Regions from separate parts of the Aeromonas enteropelogenes genome, predicted to be linked through region 1. Evidence: riboswitches for the same ligand, from Rfam matches in the RefSeq annotation. Region 1 holds a riboswitch; each other region holds the start of a gene.

What was found. A riboswitch is a leader RNA that binds a small molecule or an ion and turns the genes downstream of it on or off. The one in region 1 is predicted to bind cyclic di-GMP.
Region 2: it holds a riboswitch for cyclic di-GMP, as region 1 does, so the genes downstream of both, gbpA (N-acetylglucosamine-binding protein GbpA) here and LA321_RS11055 (glycosyl hydrolase family 18 protein) in region 1, are expected to answer to the same signal.
Region 3: it holds a riboswitch for cyclic di-GMP, as region 1 does, so the genes downstream of both, pgaA (poly-beta-1,6 N-acetyl-D-glucosamine export porin PgaA) here and LA321_RS11055 (glycosyl hydrolase family 18 protein) in region 1, are expected to answer to the same signal.

The regions. Positions count from the first base shown of each region.
Region 1 covers NZ_CP083625.1:2,340,746-2,343,008, forward strand. Annotated here, with positions in the region: gene LA321_RS11050 (hybrid sensor histidine kinase/response regulator) at 1-662, shown strand, start outside; cyclic di-GMP riboswitch class I at 863-950, shown strand; gene LA321_RS11055 (glycosyl hydrolase family 18 protein) at 1,053-2,263, shown strand, end outside.
Region 2 covers NZ_CP083625.1:1,873,051-1,875,313, reverse strand. Annotated here, with positions in the region: gene LA321_RS08860 (methyl-accepting chemotaxis protein) at 1-484, shown strand, start outside; cyclic di-GMP riboswitch class I at 750-834, shown strand; gene gbpA (N-acetylglucosamine-binding protein GbpA) at 899-2,263, shown strand, end outside.
Region 3 covers NZ_CP083625.1:1,892,354-1,894,616, forward strand. Annotated here, with positions in the region: gene pgaC (poly-beta-1,6-N-acetyl-D-glucosamine synthase) at 1-470, shown strand, start outside; gene LA321_RS08905 (hypothetical protein) at 457-771, shown strand; cyclic di-GMP riboswitch class I at 1,123-1,201, shown strand; gene pgaA (poly-beta-1,6 N-acetyl-D-glucosamine export porin PgaA) at 1,360-2,263, shown strand, end outside.

The DNA of each region.
Region 1 (2,263 bases):
ACAAGGTGCGCATCGAAGTGTGGGACAACGGTCCCGGCATTCCGCAGGACAAGCAGGAAGCGATCTTCGACGAGTTTTCCCGCCTCGATCACTCCCGCACCACCCGGGAGCAAGGGCTTGGATTGGGGCTAGCCATCGCCCGCGGCATCTCGCTGGTACTGGGTCATCAGCTCACATTGCGCAGCTGGCCGGGAGCTGGCTCGGTGTTTGCCATCACCCTCAATCAGGCGACCCGCCCGGTCACGCCCCAGTTGCCGGTGGCGCCCGTGGTGCGCGACAGCCAACTGGAGGGGGTGCGGGTCCTCTGCATCGACAACGAGCGGGATATTCTGGTGGCGATGGCCTCCCTGCTGGAACGCTGGGGCTGCGAGGTGCGTTGTGCTCTCAATCAGAGCGAGGCCGAGGGGATAGTGGCGGAGGGCTTCGTGCCGAGGCTGGTGCTCTCCGATTACCACCTGGATGACGACAAGACGGGATTGCAGGCACTGGATGGGCTGCAGCAGGCTCATGGGGACCATATCGGTGGCATCATCATCAGCGCCGATCGCAAGAGCGAATTGCAGGCGCAGATCCGCGAGCAGGGTTATGGCTACATCAGCAAGCCGGTCAAACCGCTCAAGTTGCGTGCCCTGATGAACAGCCTTTTATTGCCGCCGCAGTGAGCAGGCTCACAAAATTAATCAAATCATGAAACTGTTCGGTGCGATATGAAGGGGCGGGAATGGCGAGGATTGCCGCATCAATCCTCACCAAATCATGCTTTTTGCCAAACCTGAGTCCCATCTCCTGTCATTTCTGCTAGGTAGCGGTCCGGATTGCCCCCCTCTATAGTCGGGGGGCGATTTTTTATGTCGCGAATGAAGTGTGTTAAGGGCAAACCGATTGAAAAATCGGGACGCAAAGCTTCCGGTCTAAGGGTCAGCAGTACCTAAGATAGCGGGGCCACCACAGGTCGTTGTGCTCCTTTTGCCAAGGAGGAGCTGCTGTCTGCATTACCTGTCAGGGGCGTCGCCCTTTTCGTTGCAAACATAACGAGATAGGGAAATACAACAATGCCAAGTCCAAAACCAACCATGCTGGCTCTCGCGGTCGGTCTCTTCTGTGCATCTTCCGCCTACGCCGCGCCGCCCGGCAAAGCCACCATCGGCTGGGGTCCCACCAAGTTTTCCATCATCGAAGTGGATCAGGCCGCGACCTCCTACAACAACCTGGTCAAGGTGAAGGATGCCGCCGATGTCGAGGTGAACTGGAATCTCTGGAGCGGTGATCTGGGCCAGACCGCCAAGGTCCTGCTCGATGGCCAGGAGGTGTGGTCCGGCCCCTCCGCTGCGTCCGGCAGCGCCACCTTCAAGGTGAAAAAAGGGGGGCGTTACCAAATGCAGGTGGCTCTATGCAACGCCGATGGCTGTACCCTCTCCGACAAGAAGGAGATAGTGGTGGCCGATACCGACGGCAGCCACCTGGCCCCGCTCAAGACGTCACTGCAGGAGAACAACAAGCCTTACGCCAACAAGTCCGGCAAGGTGGTCGGTACCTACTATGTGGAGTGGGGCGTCTATGGCCGCAAGTTCACAGTGGACAAGATCCCGGCCCAGAACCTGACGCACATCCTCTACGGCTTTACCCCCATTTGCGGCGGGGATGGCCTCAACGACAGCCTCAAGGAGATCGAAGGAAGCTTCCAGGCGCTGCAACGGGCCTGTGCCGGCCGCGCTGACTTCAAGGTGGCGATCCACGATCCCTGGGCTGCCGTCCAGATGCCGCAAAGCGGCCTGACCGCCCACGATGAGCCCTACAAGGGCAACTTCGGTGCCCTGATGGCACTCAAGCAGGCCTACCCGGATCTGAAGATACTGCCGTCCGTGGGGGGCTGGACCCTCTCCGATCCCTTCTACTTCCTCGGTGACAAGACCAAGCGCGACACCTTCGTCGCCTCGGTGAAGGAGTTCCTGCAGACCTGGAAATTCTTCGACGGCGTGGATATCGACTGGGAGTATCCGGGTGGCCAGGGTGCCAACCCGAAACTCGGCAGCCCGACCGATGGTGCCACCTATGTGGCCCTGATGAAGGATCTGCGCGCCATGCTCGACGAGCTGGAAGCCCAGACGGGTCGCAAGTATGAGCTCACCTCCGCCATCGGTGCCGGTGGCGACAAGATTGAAGACGTGGATTACCGCGCGGCCCAGCAGTACATGGATCGCATCTTCCTGATGAGCTACGACTTCAACGGCGGCTGGAGCAATACCGAGCTCGGCCACCAGAC
Region 2 (2,263 bases), 470 kb from region 1:
CGTGGTCGCCGACGAGGTGCGCCAGCTGGCGAGCCGCACCCGCCAGTCTACCGAGGAGATCCAGGGCACTATCGCCCAGTTGCAACAGCGGGCGGTGAGTGCGGCCGACGCCATGGACACCAGCCGCAAGCTGGCGGAGAGCAGCGTCAACCAGTCCGAGAAGGCAGGCCAGGACCTCTCCCTCATCGTCAACCACATCCAGCACGTGAGCGACATGGCGACCCAGATCGCCACCGCCGCCGAACAGCAGAGCATGGTGGCCGAAGACATGAACCGCAACGTCAGCGGCATCAACGACTCGGCACTGGAGATGTCGCAATCTGCCTCCCAGCTGGCCCAGGAGAGCGAACTGCTGGCCGGTCTCTCCCGCAGCCTGGACGAACGGCTCGCCGTGTTCAAACTCGGCCACGCCAGCGAACAGAGCCCGTTGCCCATGCAGATGCCATCACCGCGCCAGAGCGAATCCCCCCGGGTTCACCACTGATCCGTCTTGCTCTGTCGCACCCCATCCCCTGACCACGAAGGTGGCAGGGGATTTTTTTATTGATAAAAAATGCCAAATTTTCGCATCTTATCGACAGAATGGGCGAGATTCAGAAAATCACGCTGCTTATTTATACATTTAAAAACATATAGTTGAGTGAAAAACCAACGCCAGAAAGGTCAAGCTGTAAAGATTTACACTTAATAATTTAATCAAAATTAGTCATGATAATTTTGTCGCCAAACGCGACACCATGACCCTTTCTGTAGTCATTTGGCAAACTGGCTGAAAAGTCAGGACGCAAAACTTCCGGTCTAAAGACGTTCGTCCAGGATAGCGGGGTTGCCACACCCAGGTGTGCCCGGGGATTCCCCTGCCAACGTGACTGCCCACATCTATCGATCAGAGGAATGTATGGCAGCAACCATCCGATTCAACCACATCGCCGCCGCCCTGACGCTGCTCGCCAGCGGCAGCGTGCTGGCCCACGGCTACATCAGCCAACCGGAATCGCGCAACGCCCTGTGCAAGAGCGGCGGCAACAGCCAGTGCGGCGCCGTGCAGTGGGAACCCCAGAGCCTGGAGGCCTCCTCCGGCTTCCCGGACGGCGGCCCGGCAGATGGGCAGATTGCTGCCGCCGGCCATCCCCAGTTCGGCGAACTCAACGCCCAGACCAGCGATCGCTGGACCCGCCGCGACGTGCAGGCCGGCCCCTTTTCCATCAGCTGGACCTTCACCGCCAATCATGTGACCCGCAACTGGCGTTACTATCTGACCAAACAGGATTGGAACCCGAACCAGCCGCTGACCCGCGACGCCTTCGAGCTCACCCCCTTCTGCGTCATCGACGGCAACATGGTGCAACCGCCCAAGCAGGTCACCCATCAGTGCATCCTGCCGGAGCGCACCGGTTACCAGATCATTCTCGGGGTGTGGGAAGTGGGTGATACCGCCAACAGCTTCTACAACCTGATCGATGCCAACTTCAAGGGCGGTACCCAGCCACCGCTGGCGTGGAACCAGGGCGGCACCATCTACCCCTCCATCGATCTGGCGGCCGGCGACAAGGCCAGAACCCGGGTATTCGATGCCAACGGCGAGCGCACCGATCTGCAGACCGAGCTGACCATCGCCAGCGCGGAGCAAGGCCAGAAGAACAATTGGGCCCACGCCCTGGCCGGCAAGATCAACTCTGAGCAGAGCCTGATCCGTGCCGGCCAGCAGGGGACAGATGGCCAGTTCAACCCCGTCTACGGCCAGAACCCCGTCTACCTCAAGGCGGGCAGCGCTCTGGAGCGGGTCGAGATCCAGCTTGAGCAGTTGCAGCCGCCGGTTGGCAACGACATCAGCGTCAGCGGTCTGGCGAGCGAATACCAGCTCGACAACGGCAAGGCGATCCTCGATTTCACCATCACCGCCCAGGGGGATCTCGCCGTCACCAGCACCCTCTACGACCACGGTGGTGTCGCCAAAGGCCAGTCCAGCGCCGACATCAAAGACAGCAGCCAGGGCTTCACCATGACTCTGGAAGGGCTGAGTGCCGGTCATCACCAGCTGGTGATCAAGGGCACCCCGAAAAATGGCGGTACCCCGCTCCAGCAGACTCTGGACCTGATGTTCAAGGATCCCGCTGCCGGCGGCGCTCATGACTTCACCTTTCCGGAGGGGCTCAAGTCCTACACCGACGGTACCAGGGTGCTGCAACCCAAGAACGGCAAGGTCTACCAGTGCAAACCCTTCCCCTACAGTGGCTGGTGCAGCCAGTGGGCTGCCAACGCG
Region 3 (2,263 bases), 450 kb from region 1:
CGGTGCGGGGTCTCTACAAGCAGCGGTTGCGCTGGGCCCAGGGCGGGGCCGAGGTCTTCCTGCGCTATGGCTTGCAGGCGCTGCGTTGGCGCAATCGCCGTTTCTGGCTGCTGTTGCTGGAGTATCTCTCCAGCGTCGCCTGGTGTTACAGCATGCTGATGCTGGCGGTGAGCTGGCTGCTCAACCCCGAGCTGGAGGGGTTGGCAAGGGGACACCTGTTCCAGTGGACAGGTGTGATGATGACCGGCATCTGCCTGCTGCAGTTCTCCGTCAGCATCTTCATCGACAGCCACTACGACAAGAGCATGGCCCGCAGCTTCATCTGGTGTGTCTGGTATCCCCTGATCTACTGGCTGCTCAATCTGGTGACTGTGATCGTCGCCGTGCCCAAGGCCATTTTGCGCCGCCGTGGTCAGTTGGCGGTCTGGGAAAGTCCCGACAGAGGAGAGTCGTTCCGTGACAAAGCATAAGCTGGCGCAGGAGATGATCATCCGCAATGGCACCCGGCGTAGCTGGCGTTACCGTATGCGGGATATGTTGATCCTGCTGGTGACCTGGAGTGGCTGGCTGTTTCTGGTGCTGCAGCCTTGGTTCAGCTACCTGGAGACGGGGGCGGAGGGAAACTTCATCGGCTCGCTCGATATGGTGGAGGTGGGGCAGCTGTTTCTGGCGCTGCTGTTCGGCATCTTCCTGCTGATCCACTCCTGGGCCAAATACAACAAGTTGTTGTACCGCCTGATGCGAAAGCGGGCGGCGCAACAGGACAAGTAAGTGAGAGGGGCCATGGGCCCCTCCGCCATTTTTGCGATTCATCAATGGCGGGCTCAAGGCCTGTTCACTGAATTATTGTTGTCGCCTTGCTACTGACCTGTGTTGCCTGGCCGCAACCACTGCCGGTTAAAAACGTCCTTGGGGTATTGGCGAGATATCGCCTTGCAATGGGACGACGCTGTTTCCTCTTCATGCCCCATTTCGCTGCTTATTATCACTCGAATTAATCACTCAAGATAAAGTGCGGCATAGCCGAGAATTAGTGGTCTTTTATTATGCCTGTAAGGGCAAAAGATAGCTTGTTGATACATTTATTATTATTGTTGATTAATAATTGTGCTTTGGCACAATGAATTTCATAGCCACTCCCGATGTGAGTCGGGTTCGGAAAGCCACAGATCTCCGTTTGCGAGATAGCTGGGCCGCACAAGGAAAGGTGTCGGCGTCATGGCCACCCTGATTACCCTCGAAGTTACTACAGAGGTGAGTCAGTCACTCTGCTCACCAGGCAGTATCGGTCACATCTGTCTATCTGCTTGAACGCTCAAGAGCGATGCTGCCCTCGTTTGTCATGGGGGAGTGTGTCGAATGAATAGTTATTTCTGGTTGTTGGCCCTGTGCCCTCTGCTGGCCTGTGCCAATGAAGTGGATCGCCAGCGGGAGGCCTGGGTACTCCAGGCCCGGGCTGGGAATCTCGAGTCTGCAGCAAAGGGACTCGATGCCCTCTACCGCCAATCCGGTGATCGCAAGGTGCTCGATGATCTGATCGCCGTGCAGCTCTGGCGCGGGGATCGCAAGGGGGCGCTGGCTGCCTGTGCCCCCTGTGATTTCAAGCCCATCGCCAACAGCACTCTGGAAGGGGTGGCCCGCGCCGCCCGGGACGAGGGGCGCTATTTTGAAGCCATCAGCTACTACAGCATCCTGCAAAGGCGCGATCCCGCCAATCCCGACGGCTGGCTCGGGCTGCTTCTGACCGCCAGCGATCAGGGCAATCACGAGTTGGCTCGTCAGGTGGCCGATCAATATGAAGCCCGTTTTGGTCGCGATCGCGCCATTCTCGACGCCCGCATCAATGCGGCCCGCCAGCAGGACGACGCCATGGGAGAGTTGCTGGCCCGTCAGCAGTGGCTCGAGCTGGAGCCCGGCAATCCCGATCAGGTGCTGGCGCTCTATCGGGTGGCGGTCAGTCTGGGCGCCGGTCCGGCTGCGGTCGATCTGATGGAGCGTCATCCCGCCCTGTTCAAGCCGGTGGACAGGCTCTGGCTCGACTATTACCAGGCAACCAACCTGCTGCGACATTCAACCCAGGGAGGGGAGCCTGCCCAGATCCGCCGATCCCTCACGCAAGCCCTGCGACTACAGGAGGGGCTGGTTGTCCGCGCCCCCCCTGATCATGTGCTCCACATCAGCGCCCGGCGGGATCGGGTGGTGACCCTGGTTGCACTCGGCGAGTTTGAACGGGCAGAGCGGGAGTCCGCCATCCTGCAAGGTG